DNA from 2 places in the Virgibacillus natechei genome. Region 2 is predicted to be linked to the other one. Evidence: riboswitches for the same ligand, from Rfam matches in the RefSeq annotation. Region 2 holds a riboswitch; the other holds the start of a gene.
What was found. Region 2 has a riboswitch for S-adenosylmethionine ahead of OLD84_RS13955 (O-acetylhomoserine aminocarboxypropyltransferase/cysteine synthase family protein). Riboswitches for the same ligand answer to the same signal wherever they lie in the genome.
Positions count from the first base shown of each region.

Region 1: another riboswitch for S-adenosylmethionine. It lies ahead of OLD84_RS15150 (acyl-CoA dehydrogenase family protein); the one in region 2 lies ahead of OLD84_RS13955 (O-acetylhomoserine aminocarboxypropyltransferase/cysteine synthase family protein).

Region 1 covers NZ_CP110224.1:2,958,736-2,966,736, reverse strand. The annotation lists gene OLD84_RS15160 (MetQ/NlpA family ABC transporter substrate-binding protein) at 1-115, opposite strand, end outside; SAM riboswitch class I at 607-713, opposite strand; gene OLD84_RS15155 (DoxX family protein) at 1,017-1,421, opposite strand; SAM riboswitch class I at 1,785-1,896, shown strand; gene OLD84_RS15150 (acyl-CoA dehydrogenase family protein) at 2,191-3,399, shown strand; gene OLD84_RS15145 (LLM class flavin-dependent oxidoreductase) at 3,467-4,843, shown strand; gene OLD84_RS15140 (TM2 domain-containing protein) at 5,528-5,845, shown strand; gene OLD84_RS15135 (DHA2 family efflux MFS transporter permease subunit) at 6,659-8,001, shown strand, end outside.
Region 2 covers NZ_CP110224.1:2,699,110-2,707,110, forward strand. The annotation lists gene OLD84_RS13955 (O-acetylhomoserine aminocarboxypropyltransferase/cysteine synthase family protein) at 1-1,266, opposite strand, end outside; SAM riboswitch class I at 1,397-1,507, opposite strand; gene ilvA (threonine ammonia-lyase) at 1,582-2,526, opposite strand; gene leuD (3-isopropylmalate dehydratase small subunit) at 2,641-3,231, opposite strand; gene leuC (3-isopropylmalate dehydratase large subunit) at 3,244-4,650, opposite strand; gene leuB (3-isopropylmalate dehydrogenase) at 4,670-5,776, opposite strand; gene OLD84_RS13980 (2-isopropylmalate synthase) at 5,937-7,484, opposite strand; gene ilvC (ketol-acid reductoisomerase) at 7,471-8,001, opposite strand, start outside.

The DNA.
Region 1 (8,001 bases), 260 kb from region 2:
TAACGCCAATTTTTATTGTTTGTTCTTCCTTGTTTCCGGATGCTTCTGAACTCGCGCAGCCAGTAATGAATGAAAGGATAAGTAATATAACTATCATTAATAACTTTTTGTTCATTTTTACACTCCTTTACGTTTCCCTTTTGATATTTTTTAGTGAGTGGAATTGGTTATCTCACATTCTCTTATAGTTGCATTTAAACATTTGTCTTAATGCAACGTTTGGATAATCTAAGTCGAGGTGGCCCCTGAGTGTATTTCCTTCATAGTCTGTTCGGAAAAGACCACGGTTTTGCAATTTAGGGGCGACATGGTGAAAATGATCCTAAGTGCATTTGCCTCTTCCTCATTAAACGATACCAAGATAGATAGTTAGAATTTGTATAGATTTACTACTTTTCATGGGTACAATCCTTTCTTATTCCAAGCCCTGTTCAAACTACTTTCAACCCAGACATAGTTATAAGTGATTTTTTAAAAGTATTAAATAGATCTGATTACTTGGTTTTAGGTTTATGTATGTCTAGGTGTATGTGATAACTCATTCAAATCTGAACCTAAAAAACCCCCTTTTCCATAAGAGAAAAGAGGGGTGAATACACGGCTCCACTCTTATCTCCCAAAAATAATTTTGCTGGAATTAGCACCTTTTCGACTTTCGTCAATGGTTGCTGAAGTGTCATTGGGCCAGAACCCTCGACTTCTCTGGATAAGAATTATTAAGTTGTTACTCATGTTAATACTAATAATTGGTATTGTCAACACACTTTTCAGAATATAGGTAAAAATAAATTTAGAATGAGCAGGATTACATCGTTCCACTGCTATTCGGGAAGTCATTCCTCCTAAAGTCGCGTCTGGACAAGGATCTACGGGGGGAATAATACGTATTTATTAAGTTCTTTGTTTAACTGGGACTTTATTGTGTGCCTGTCATGGGTGCATCTTAAAGTCTGTACCCATAACAGGCACACAATAAAAAGGGAACAAACGATAAAATCATTTGTTCCCTTAATCATTTAATTTTCTATTGAACGGGATAATTTGTTATCCAATGCTAGAGAAAACCGATCACTCAATAGGAAATAAATCGATATGGATAGTAGAATAAGGTCAAGTTCAAATCCTGGTAATTCTTCGTTTCCTAACAGTCCACCAGGTAAATTTGCAAATAAAATCGCTCCCAGCATAATAACTGTAAATAATCCGGCAACGATTCGTGTACCAATTCCAAGAATCATGGCGATCCCGCCGAGTAGTTCGATAACCGCAACCACATAAGCAAGGAATCCAGGAACGCCAAGACTATCAAAGAATCCTGCCGTATTAGCTATCCCCCCTTGAAATTTATCCAGGCCGTGCGCGAAGAAAATAAAACCAAAAACGACCCGTAAAATAGCTTGACCAATTTCACTTTTTGTCATGTTTTTATTGCCCCTTTCCTTATAATTACTTTACGATACTTAGTGTAAATTAATTAGTGATTAGGGTCAAGAAATCAGATAAGAATAGATGGGTTAATTGTTAAATATTGCATCATGAGGAGATTGCGGGTAAATATTGAAGAAGCTCATAATTGGAGCCATAGTGCGAGGGTTCTCGTGCTTCCTTTTGCAAAGCAGTCCTGTGGTTAGAAATTTCTACAGGACTTCTTGTTGTTTATAAAACCTACTCCGATCATCATTTACATCAATTATCCCGACTAAACAAATCAACTTACTAGAAAAAAGGTGTTGACAATGAAAATCGTTGAACCTATAATGAAACACAATTAAATATTTTAAATATTCTTATTCAGAGAAGTCGAGGGAATTGGCCCGTTGACGCTTCAGCAACCTCTGACTTTGTCAGAAAGGTGCTACATCCAGCAAGAAAATTTATTTTCTTGAGAAATAAGAGCGGAGTAGAACATGCAACCCTCTTTTCTCAAGCTATTAGAAAAGGGGGTTTTCTTATTGGAGCTACTATTTCATTGATGACTATAAGCTAAAGCGCCAAACAAGCAAAGAACCATTGAAGCGGTCGCTAAATGAGCTGGCGTCGGTGGTGTTGTCGTGTTGCAGTTGGGTAACCGGAAAAAGTAGCTGATACGAGGGGCAATGGATCAATAAAGCTAGTGTAGATGGTTTTAACATCATGTACGCTGCGAAAGGCCAGATACTTTTTTCAATAAGATATAAAGGAGGATTACAAATGAGTAATTCATCGGTAGTGACAGGAGAAAAGGAAGAAAATGTAACTGTTCCGGATATTCATTCGAAAGCCTTTGATCAACTAATAAGTGATATTGCGGCTGATTTTAAAAAGAGGAGCAACGAGGAAGGGAGACAACATCCTTTTAAAGGCGTCCAATTAATAAAAGAATTTCGCCTCGGTGCCATTCGATTGCCGAAAAACGCTGGAGGGGCTGGGTCATCCTTTGTAGATTTATTTACGGCAGTGATTAGAATTGCGGAAGCTGACCCAGATGTCGCGCATATTATCCGTGCGCATTTCATGACGGTAGAAAGTTTATTACAATCGCCGGAGACACCGCTTCGAAAGAAAATAGTAGAAGCGGTAGGTAATGGTGCAATTATAGGCAACGCATATACGGAAAACTCGAAACATCAAGCTGGAGGTTACGAATATGATACGAAGCTTACCAAAGAAGGAGATCACTACTTATTAAATGGGGAAAAAATCTTCACAACCGGTACCTATTATTCAGATTATACAGAAGTTAAAGCCATGCTTCATGGTTCACCAACTTTATTAATTGTACCAGTTTCTAGAGAAGGGGTAACCGTACTGGATGATTGGGATGGAATTGGTCAAAAAATGACAGGCAGCGGAACAACCATTTTCGAAAATGTCGTGGTTGAGGCAAATGAAACCTTTACGGATCGCCAGAAAAAAGGGCAATATGCTCCTGTGCCGCATCTTTACCTGCAAGCGATTATTGCGGGTATAGTAAGAAACATTGTCACCGATGCAACGGATTTAATCCATAAAAGAAAACGTTCTTTTTTTCACGGCAATACCAATGATTTGAAGCAGGATGTTCAGCTACAGCAAGTCGTTGGTCAATTATCAAGCTTTGCTTTTGCGGCGGAAGCAATGGTACTAGCGGCAGCAAAAAGTGTAGATGATGCAAGTGAATATCCGGATAGTGCTGCAGAACATAACGCAGCCTTAAGGGGATCTCAAGTAAAAGTAGCGATTGAGGAATTGGCATTTAAAGCGGCAACTTTACTATTTGAAGTTGGTGGTGCTTCTGCCACGATACAATCTGCTAACTTAGATCGTCATTGGCGTAATATTCGTACACTAGCTTCTCATAATCCAACGCTATATAAAGCAAGGGCCATAGGGGATTATTATATCAACAATGAGTTATTACCTGATTCAGCCTATTTTTAATTCTTTTTCTAGAAGGAATACAAGGGATATGCGAAGAAAAATTATTTGAAAAGGGAGCGTAATCAATATGGGAAATACATTGTCATTAACAGCATTTGTTATGAATACAGCTTCACATATTACTCATGGTACATGGAAACAACCTGAGGGACAGCAAAGGGATTTTGGCCAATTGGAGTTATGGGTTTCCCTTGCAAAAAAGTTAGAAGAAGGGGGGTTTGATGCTCTCTTTTTGGCAGATGTGATTGGCTTGTATGGTGACTATGAGGGTGGATGGGATTTCCACGTTCGAAACGGGTTACAAATTCCAAGTAATGATCCGGTAGTATTAGCATCCGCATTAGCAGCGAATACCAATCGGCTTGGCCTTGCTGTCACAGCAAATAATTACCAACAGCCACCTTTCAGCTTTGCCAGACAACTATCAACGTTAGATCAGATTTCCAAAGGGCGGATTGCCTGGAATATTGTTACGGGCTCTTCAGATAATGGATTTAAAAATCTAGGTCACGATGGACTCGTTTCTCACGATGAACGGTATGATACCGTGGATGAATATGTAGATGTGTTATATAAATTATGGGAAGGTTCATGGGACGATGAAGCACTAAAAAAAGACCGGGAAACTGGAATTTACTCCGATCCAGAACATGTGCATAAAATTCATCATGAAGGCAAGCATTATCGCGTAGAAGGACCTCATCTCGTATCTCCTTCTCCGCAACGTACACCACTGCTTTTTCAAGCAGGTGCTTCTACAAGAGGAAAAGAATTTGCAGCAAAACATGCCGAAGCAGTTTTTATTGCAACACCAAATCCTGAAGTTGCGAAAGCATTAATTAATGAAATGACGGATATCGTAGCAAGAAACGGTCGCGCCAAAGAAGATATTCAATTTTTCCAAGGGCTTTCCTTTGTCATCGGGGATACGGAGGAAGAAGCATGGGAGAAGAGTAGGCAATTGGAGGAAGTGACGGATTTAAAGATGATGATTGCGCATATGGGAGGCGGTATGGGAATCGACTTTGGTGAGTGGGATCTAGATACACCGCTTGAAGATATAGAGACAGAAGGGGTTCGAAGTATGTTCAAGTGGGTAGCACAGGGAATTCCGGATAGAACGCCGACGCTGGCAGATTTAGCAGCGCATCACACGAAAAATACTCGTATCGTTGGAACACCGGAGCAAATTGCCGACGAGTTAGCCAAATGGTTAGATGCTGGGGTTTCAGGTATTAATGTAATGAATGCTTTTATTCCGAGTTCGTATACGGAATTTATTGATAAAGTGATACCTGTCTTGAGGGAGCGCGGTTTAGTAAAAGCGCATGATAATACAGCTCGGACGCTTCGTTCCAGATTATTTGGAAGGGATAAAGTCAATGAACGTCATCCAGCAGCCCAGTATCGTCACTATTTTACGAAAGAAAACCAGTTTGTTTAATAGCTAATTAGAGGAAGGCAGTGGGTACTGCCTTCTTCTATTTGCGATGAGCAGTTGTATTGTTCCGCGCCTTTAGCGTAGAACGTTCCTCTATTATGTGAATTTGTACAGGTTACGAAGTAAAACGATATGTAGAAACACAGAACGAGAAGCGCCTCGAAGGTAAAGGGAGATGCTCATACAACTCAAGAATCCTAATCTATGGCATTTTTCGTGAGGCAGTGTTTGAAGGAGTTGCGGATAAATAGGCTATAAAGGTACCTTGAGCACGTCATCTTGTTCATTGCTCAAAACCTTCCTTTTCAAAATAGTCTTTCATTACTATCTATATTATGGTACTATTTACTTATAAAATTGGAAGTAAAATGGGTTTTAAATATAGTGGAGTGGAGGTGACTTATTGAACGTTTATACGGAAATAACGGCAGATGAATTCAATGATAAAATAAAAGAATGACAATAGCTAGGTATACATATTATTGTGCAGCTTATTTTCGATATAATCACTATATCCGAATCTTTATGGTTGTTTTATACATTTGATATAGGCATACTTGCTCAGGGGAGGGGGGGACTGTAGAATTTATATCGGGTCTACCTATATCGGAAAAGTATTCATAGTAGATCTACATTAAGTTTTATCAAAGAAATTAACTAACTGAATCTAATTAGGAGGTAATAGTATTGGACAATTTGGTTTTAAAGAGAGATTTGAATGCAGAACAACTATCCATGGTTGATGCAGAAGTTGAAAGAAGAGGAAAGAATAAAGCAATTATGTATGTATTATGGTTTTTTACAGGTGGAATCGGTGGACACAGATATTACTTAGGCGATATTGGCTATGCAATTGGAATGACTTTAACATTAGGTGGTTTTGGATTATGGACACTTATTGATCTATTTATTATAGGCAAGAGATTAGAAACGAAAACAGCACTGCTGGAAAGAGAAGTAATTGAAAAAGTGAAAATCATGTACAAGGATAAAACTGTTAACTAAATATAAATATTGTGATGTAAAGGGTCTACATGTACATCAGGTGTACACCCTTTATGTAAGTGTGCATTTTTTAATATAGAGACGTTATGAATTTGTCTTACAATGAAATCTAAAGCAAAAAAAGTGGTTCCATATTTGGTTGGAGCCATTTTTGTATGAATTTAAGAAGGCGCAAAATCAAAAGGGAACGGACCAAAAAGTATTGGGTCCGTTCCTTTCACCTGCTCCAAACAACCCATTCTGTTCCTCTCATCCCGTGCTCGCAGTCATTCGTACCGCGCTCCCGCCTGCTCATCCCGCGTTCGCAGTCATTCGTACTGCGCTCCCGCTGTTTATCCCGCGCACGCAGTCATTCGTACCGCGCTCCCGCCTGTTCATCCCGCGCTCGCAGTCATTTGCCCCGTGCACCCGCCTGTTCATCCCGCGTACGCAGCCATTCGTCCTGCGCTCCCGCATGTTGATCCCGCGGTCACGGGCATTCGTTCCGCGCTCTTCCATGTTTATCCCGCGCTCGCGGGCATTTTCACTATTTTAAGACGATGAACGACAGAGGTTCATCATCCAATCCAGCGTGAGTAGATACCTTTTACCTTCTTTCCATGAATAATAACTCTTACAAAAGGGTAAGAAGATTGTTATGATAGCTGATAGGTGTAAAATGATGTGTAACCTTCTCGAGGGTGGATGGTTTTCTTGCTTCCTTTTTCTATAGGCTTTCGTGTGATGCTCACGGATATGCAGACGATGTTCTTCGCCTTACAGGTAATATTTCTCGGGGGTTATGTCATCCTTTTAGGAGGGAAGGAAAATCTAATGGCTTATAATGAATCATCAAATAAAACAATCATTGTCATTGTGTTAGCTACTACTTTTTTGTTTACGTTTAGTCAGTTTTTGTTAATTACAGCTTATCCTACCCTTATGCAGGAGTTTTCGATTAATGCGACGCAGGTACAGTGGTTAACAACCGCATTTTTATTAACGACTGTTGTGTTCATTCCGATGACAGGGTATTTATCGGATACATATTCCGCTCGGTTTCTGGTGATTTTTTCACTGGTTTTTTTTGTTATTGGAACGGTTATCGCTCTTCTTGCGCCTAATTTTATTGTATTAATTATATCAAGAGTCATTCAGGCAGTAGGTGCAGGGATAATGGTCCCGCTGGTTCAAACGATTTTACTGGGCGTCTTTCCATTTGAAAAAAGAGGGTTTGCATTGGGGTTATTAGGTTTAGTTGTGAATGTTGCCCCGGCCTCAGCCCCTTCTCTATCCGGAATTATTATTGATATCTATAACTGGAGGGCGCTTTTTTGGATCATGCTTTTCTTATCGCTCGCCATACTTGTCCTTGCTCATGGTTTCATGAGAAATGTCACGGAGCAGCGTGAATCTAAGTTGGATCTGTTTTCTATCATTCTCGCAGGTATTGGTTTTTCTAGTTTAATATTTGGAATGAGCAATATCAGCGTTTTAGGGTTTTCACATTGGAGTGTCATCACAACGATTGTATTAGGTATTGTCATGCTCGCCTTTTTTGTGAGAAGGCAACTGACAATAGATCCACCTCTACTTAATTTGTTTGTTTTTAGGAAAAAGATGTTTGCTATATCAACGATCCTTGTTTTTGTTGTTGCTATGTTGTTATTGTCGATGGAAACCATACTTCCCATGTTTTCTCAGGAGGTATTAGGGACAAGTGCATTTCTATCGGGCTTTGTATTAGTACCTGGGACGATCATACTTTCTGTTATGTCGTTAGTTGCTGGTAATTTATTTGATAAATACGGGGGACGGCGCATTATTATATTCGGATTCTTGTTGATATTGTTATCCAGTATGTTGTTCAGTATTTTGGGAGCGGATGGCTCACCCTATCTCATCATGTTTTATTTTTGCATATTTATGATGGGGATTGGATTAACCATGATGCCGCTTGTTACATTAGGATTTAATAGTTTACAAACATCCGAAATCTCTCATGCCTCGGCAATCGGAAATACGGTTCGACAGTTCGGCTTGGCTTTTGGCGTTATTCTGCTGACGACTATTATCAGCATTACGACTAATCAGATGGACCAACCCTATGAGGTAGCTACATTTTGGGGAATGAAATATGCATTTATTGTCATGAGCGTGATTTCCCTAATTGGCGG
Region 2 (8,001 bases):
ATCAGCTTTAATATCCGCTGCGTCCTCCAGCCCGATCGATAGTCGAATTTGCTCTGGCGTAACGCCAGCAGCGAGCTGTTCATCCGGTGATAATCTCGCGTGCGATGTCGTAGCGGGATGAAGGACGAGTGTTTTTGAATCGCCAACATTTGCGACATGGGATAACAGCTTCACGGAATTTATAAAGGTTTTCGCAGATTCGAGCCCGCCTTTAATTCCAATTGTAAAAATGGATCCTGCACCTTTTGGTAAATAGGTTTGGGCCATTTCGTATTGTGGGTCACCTTTTAATGTTGGATAATTCACCCATTCTACTTGCTCATGCCCGTCCAAGTATTCGGCTATCTGCTGTGCATTTGTCACATGCTGCTTCATGCGTAGTGGCAGTGATTCAAGACCTTGAATAAATAACCAGCTGTTGAATGGAGAAATGGTTACACCTAGATCATGCCCTAGTGTAAATCGAGCTTTGGCAATAAATGCATTTTCTTTAGCGAGTCTTACAAAAGATTGATCATCTAAAGAGGCCTTTGATTCCGTGAATTCCGGGAATTTGCCATTATCCCATGGAAATTTTCCAGAATCCACAATAACTCCCCCGATGGATGAGCCATGCCCGCCGATAAATTTAGTCGTCGAATGCACCACAATATCTGCACCAAATTCGATAGGTTTCTGTAAATATGGCGTTGTAAATGTAGAGTCCACTACCAATGGTAAATGATGTTCATGTGCGAGGTTACTAAGTCTGCTAATATCAGCAATTTCCAAGCTTGGATTCCCGATCGTTTCCGTAAAAATAGCTTTTGTTTTATCGTTAATTGCTCCAGCTATTCCTTCAAAATCTGTACCATCGACAAAGTGAACCGTTACCCCGAAGCGCTGAAACGTTTCCGAAAAAAGACTGAACGTACCCCCATATAAAGCATTGGTAGCTACAATTTCGTCACCTGCCTTTGCAAGGGTTAACAACGCAACCACAATAGCTGCTTGTCCGGATGAAACAGCAAATGCCCCCACTCCTCCTTCCAATTGTGCAATCCTATTTTCAAATACGTTATTCGTCGGATTTGCATTTCTCGAATAGATATATCCATTTCCCTGCATTTTGAAAAGCGAAGCTGCTTGATCTGTATCTTCAAATACGTAAGATGTCGTTTGATAGATCGGTACAGCTCTGGAACGAACTGATTCGTCAACATCATGCCCACCGTGCTGTGCTATTGTATCAAAATTCAAATTTCCTTTTGCGTGTTCATTTGTCATTTTGTCATGCCCCTTTTCTCCAATTCACAATAATGATCCCAAAGCTTTTAATTTGACTGTTTTCTAATTGTGAACACTAAAAAAACCTCTTCCAATGGGGAAGAGGTTTTTTAAAATTAAACGACACTCTCCCTCATCTTTCAAGCCAATACTGCTTGCTGGAAGTGGCACCATTTCACTATTTAGTAACGGTTGCCGCAGGATCATAGGACCAGGTTCCTCCCCCGACTCTTTATAAGGAATATTGCTATTAAGTTTTATATTGGTAATACGTTATCTCATTCTGAAGACTATCAAGAAAGAATATTTGATTGTTTAAGCAGAGTCATGCAATTTCTCAGCCAGGCGCTGGATTTTTGGTAAATCACTAATATCCATATTACCGCCACTTACAATGACGCCGCAATGCGCTGAATTAATTTGTCCGCTATTAGCGAATAATGCGGCTAACGCTGCAGCTCCTGCACCTTCCATCAATGTTTTATTTCTTTCAAGCATATAAACGAGTGCAGAAGCGATCTCTGCATCTGAAACGGTTATCATATCATCTACGTATTCACGTATGAGTGGCAACGTATTTTTACCAGGCTGTTTTACCGCGATGCCTTCTGCAATTGTAGAAACGGACTTCTTGTTCACTGCATCATGGTGATAACTGTCATGCATAGCAGACGCCCCGCTCGCCTGAACACCAATAACCTTTATAGCAGGATTTATATACTTAGCAGCAACTGCTATTCCACTAATAAGGCCCCCACCGCCAACGGGCACGATAATGGTGTCGAGTCGAGGTTCTTGGTGCAACATCTCCATGACAAGTGTACCTTGACCGGCCATCACATCATAATCGTCAAACGGGTGAATATAAACAGCACCTGTTTGCATTTGTCTTTTCAATGAAGCTTCATAGGCTTCCTGGAATGAATCGCCAGTAAGCACAACTTCAGCACCATAGTTTCGTGTGGCATTGACCTTTGCAAGGGGGGTACGTTCTGGCATGAAGATAGTTGCATGTGCGCCTAATTTGGCTGCAGCATGAGCAACCCCTTGCGCATGATTTCCAGCTGAAGCAGTGACAACACCTTTCTTCAATTGATCATCCGTTAATTGCATGAGCTTAAAACTAGCACCTCTAAATTTAAACGCTCCCGTTTTTTGTTGATTCTCCATTTTAAAATAAACGTTTTTGTCGAGTAATTCATCTGTGGTTGTTGATGTTAGTAATGGTGTACGGTGAACGATGGGTGACAGACGTTCCATCGCGGTATCAACCTTCTCACCTGTTAAGCAATCCCCAATGATTCCACACTCCTCATTAATTTGTATACTTTGTTTCCATGATGCTAATGCAAGCTCGAATACACCCCGTGGATCTTAGGATGACCCATGAGCTATCTCATAAGCCTCAATCTTATCCTCTAGCTTTAATGTTAAAGCTATTTCATCTAATCCATTCATTAGCTTTTCCTTGTGAAAGGCCGGGATATCAAAATGTACTTCATTTTGATCTGCATCAATAATGACTTGAGCTTCCAGATCGACATCTAATACCAATGTTGAATTCTCCGCCTGTTCCATCCATTGATTTACCTGCGTCTCATTCATTTGAACTGGAATAATCCCATTTTTTAATGCATTGTTATAAAATATATCAGCAAAGCTCGATGCTATAATAACACGAAACCCGTAATCCAACAATGCCCAGGGTGCATGTTCCCTAGAAGAACCGCAGCCAAAGTTCTCACCCGCTATTAAAATAGACGCTGTTTGATAAGCAGGTTTATTTAATCCGAACTCTGCTCGCTTATTCCCATCATCATCAAACCGCCAATGATAAAAAAGGAATTGACCAAATCCAGTTCGCTCTATTCGTTTTAAAAATTGCTTTGGAATAATTTGATCCGTATCTATATTTGTTCGGTTCAATGGGTATACCAATCCTTTATGTTCCTGAATAGCTTCCATTACATGCACCTCCTAATTCGCTATGCCCACAAATTTTCGAACATCCACAAAATGCCCTTCTATAGCAGCTGCTGCAGCCATTTCTGGACTAACTAAATGCGTACGGGCACCGTTCCCTTGTCTTCCCTCAAAATTCCGATTAGATGTTGACGCACATCTGCCACCTGGTGGAATAATATCATCATTCATTCCTAGGCACATACTGCAACCAGATTCCCGCCATTCAAAGCCTGCCTGTTTAAAAATAGTGTCCAGCCCTAGTTTTTCTGCTTCCAATTTAACGCTGAAGGATCCTGGTACAACGATCGCTTTCACATTTGTGTTTACTTGTTTTCCTTTAACAATGGATGCAGCCTTTTGCAGATCGCTTACACGGGAATTGGTACATGACCCAATAAACACATGGTCAATATCAATGTCTGTTATCGGTTGATTTTCTTCCAGTCCCATATACGTTAGGGCTCGCTCGACATCTTCCCTATGATCAACTTCATTTAGATTTGGTGTCTTGCCACTAACTGGGACACACATACTAGGGTTGGTTCCCCATGAAACTTGTGGTTCAATCTCTTCTGCATTAATTGTTACGGTCTTATCATAGGTAGCACCTTCATCGGTAGCCAGCTCCAACCACTCGTCGGCTACTTCTGTAAATGCCTCACCCTCTGGTACATATTCTTTTCCTTTTAAATAATCAATCGTTGTTTGATCCGGACTGATTAAGCCAGCCCGGGCACCTGCTTCGATGGACATATTACATATTGTCATACGTTCTTCCATAGATAATTTTCGAATCGCATCACCTGTGTATTCCATCACATAGCCGGAACCAAAACGAACGCCAAATTTAGCAATGATAGCCAATATTAAGTCTTTTGCTGTCACCCCAGGTCCTAAATCACCTTCCACCTGTACATTTAACGTTTTAGGTTGTTCCTGTTGCAAGGTCTGGGTCGCTAGTACATGTTCCACTTCACTAGTACCGATTCCAAAAGCCAACGCCCCAAATGCACCATGTGTTGACGTATGACTATCTCCACAGACAATAGTTTTTCCAGGCTGCGTCAATCCGAGCTGTGGCCCGATCACATGAACAATCCCTTGATCCGGGTGCATCATATCTGCTAGCGGAATTTCATGTTCTTCACAGTTATCCCGCAATGTTTCCATTTGTTTTTTGGCGATTTGGTCTTTGATGACATCCCTATTTTTTGTTGGGACATTGTGATCCATCGTAGCAAAGGTTAAATCCGGCCTTCGTACTTTTCTATTATTCAGTCGCAACCCTTCAAATGCTTGAGGAGAAGTCACTTCGTGAACCAAATGCAGATCAATATACATGAGATCCGGTTTACCACTTTCTTCATATACTACATGTTTATTCCATATTTTATGAACAATCGTTTCAGGTTTCGACACCGCTATCTCCCCCCTCTATTTAGGCATACATCGTACCTATTTGCTCGCACACACTATTTGTTGTTAAGTTATCTATCACCATTTCAGTCATTTCCTTTGTACCAACTTCTTGGCCACCCTTCATATGCAAGTCAGGGGTGTGGTATCCTTGCTCTAAGCATTGACTAACAGCTTCTTCAATTTCTAATGCTTCCTTTTCTAGGCCGAATGAGTGTCTAAGCATTAATGCAGCTGATAATATCATCCCTAATGGATTAGCAATTCCTTTTCCAGCAATATCAGGTGCAGATCCATGAACGGGCTCATAAAGTCCAACACCATCTGATCGTATACTCGCCGACGGTAACATTCCAAGTGAGCCTGTTAACACAGATGCCTCATCGCTTAAGATGTCACCAAATAAATTTTCGGTAACGAGTACATCAAATTGATCAGGTTGCGTTATTAGTTTCATTGCAGCTGCGTCAACGAGCAAATGCTCAACAGTTACATCCGGATAATCTTTGCTTTTTTCATCAACGATTTCACGCCACATTCGACTGGATTCGAGCACGTTCGCTTTATCAACAGACGTTAAATGATTATTTCTTAATTGCGCACTTTGGAAAGCTTTATCAATAATTCGCTCCATTTCATTCCGTTGATAATACAACGTATCAACTACAACTTCGCCATCCTCACGTCGCTCGCTAGGCTTTCCAAAATAAAGTCCACCTGTTAGCTCTCGTATAATTAAGATATCACTTCCCTTAATCACTTCCTCTTTTAATGGAGAAGCATCAAGTAAAGGACTAAAACCTTTAACAGGGCGCAGGTTGGCAAATAATCCAAGTGTCTTCCGAATCCCAAGCAACCCTTTTTCAGGCCTTAAGTATGCTGGTAGAGAATCCCATTTCTCCCCACCAACAGCTCCTAGTAAAATCGCATCCGCATGTTGACATGCTTTAATCGTATCTTCAGGCAACGGTGTGCCAGACTGATCGATCGCGTCCCCACCAATCTCATGCTGATGAAATGTAAAGCTATGACCAAATTCGCTGGAAATCGTATTTAATACTCGTTTTGCCGATTCCATAATTTCTTTTCCAACACCATCGCCTGGAAGCAGAATAATTTGTTTATCCATAATCTCCCCATCCCATCCGTTTTATTATTTTGTCTCTTTAACGTCCACCGGCTAAGGTTGCGACGTCCTGGGACTGCGATTACTCGCCCCACCGAAAACATTGTCGCAACGCCGGTCCTAGCACGTCCTGGGCGTCGAAAAACCCCAACTGAATGGAGTTTTACTTTATAACTTCTTTCTTCGTAATTGTCGAATTTTGTTGGACGATATAACGATTCACGGCATTTAAAAACGCATTTGCGGAGGCTTCTATCACATCTTGAGCAGTGCCTCTTCCGTTTACTTTTTCTCCATTTACCACAAGCTGTACATGTGATTCTGCGAGTGCATCTTTTCCACCGCCAACAGAGTTAAGAGAGTAATCTACTAATTGCAAATCCTCTTCAATTAGCGCATCCAGCGTTTTGTACAATGCCTCTACACTACCCTCACCTGTATAGGCAGTTTCAACTGTATTTCCTTCAGGGGTTTTCAAGCGCACTGTAGCTGTCGGGATATTCGCTGTTCCATATTGTACTTGGAACATTTCCAATTGGTATTTAGCAACTGAAGAAATATCTGTTTGGATTTCCATTAGCATCGTAAATATATCGTCGTCTGTTACCTCTTTTTTATGATCGGTTAATTTCTTAAATGTATTGAATGCTTCTTTTAGTTTTTCATCCGGCAGATCTATACCAAGTTCCGTAATTTTATCCTTGAATGCATGACGCCCTGAATGTTTTCCGAGGAATAAGGTGTTCGAATTTACTCCTACCATTTCTGGAGTAATAATTTCGTAAGTGGCTTTGTTTTTCAATACGCCATCCTGGTGAATACCTGCTTCATGCGAAAATGCGTTACGACCAATTACTGCCTTGTTTGCCTGGACATACATGCCAGATAGTTTTGCTACAAGGTCACTTGTGCGTTTTATTTCATTCAGTTTAAGGTTTGTTTGATATGGGTAGTAGTCGGCGCGTATCTTTAAAGCTACACCAACCTCTTCCAACGCAGCATTTCCAGCTCTTTCCCCAATTCCATTTATCGTTCCTTCGACCTGTGTTGCACCATTTTCAACCGCTGCTATCGAATTGGCAACAGCCATGCCCAAGTCATCATGGCAATGACAGGAAAGGTCGACACGATCTATATTCGGAACGGTTTCTCTAATAAATCGAAACAACTCTCCATATTCCGCTGGTGTCGTATAGCCTACCGTATCCGGCATGTTAATCACCGAGGCTCCTGCGTCGATAACACGCTCAATAATTTGGGCTAAGAAGTTCCAATCAGACCGTGTTGCATCTTCTGGGGAAAACTGCACCTGTGCGAATTTTTCTTTCGCATATGCAACCATACTTACTGCCGTGTCAATCACTTCTTCTGGTGTTTGCTTCAGTTTATATGTCATGTGGATCGGTGATGTTGCTAAAAATATATGCAACCGTGGCTCATCAGCACCTTTAAGCGCCTCCCAAGCAATATCAATATCTTTTTTAACCGCCCTTGCTAAACCAGTGACAGATGTACCTTTAATTGTATCTGCAATTGTCTTTACTGCATTAAAATCCCCTTTGGAGGAAGCAGGGAATCCTGCCTCCATTCGATCAACTCCAAAGCGTTCCAGCTGTTTAGCAATTTCCAATTTTTCTAATCTGTTCAAATTCACACCAGGTGACTGCTCGCCATCTCTCAATGTCGTATCGAAAATTTTAATTTGCGACATGCTGTTTCACATCCTTTTGTTTCGATTTCAACGGTTGCTTCACAAAAGGCATTAACTCTCGTAACTCCCTTCCTACTTTTTCAATCGGTAACTGATTTTCCCTAGCATTAATGGCATTAAATTGCGGGCGATTCGCCTGATTTTCAAGCACCCATCCTTGCGCAAACTTACCTGACTGTACATCTTCTAGAACTTCTTTCATCCGTTCTTTTGTTTCATCATTGATGACGCGTGGTCCCGATACAAAATCTCCCCATTGTGCTGTGTCTGAAATCGAATAACGCATGTTTTCCAGTCCGCCTTCATACAACAAGTCAACAATCAATTTCATTTCATGCATACATTCAAAGTAAGCTACTTCTGGCTGGTATCCAGCATCTGTCAATGTTTCGAAACCTGCTTTTATCAAGTTGGTAACACCGCCACATAGTACTGCCTGCTCGCCAAATAGATCCGTTTCCGTTTCTTCTTGGAAAGATGTTTCAAGGATACCTGCTCTAGCTGAACCAATTCCTTG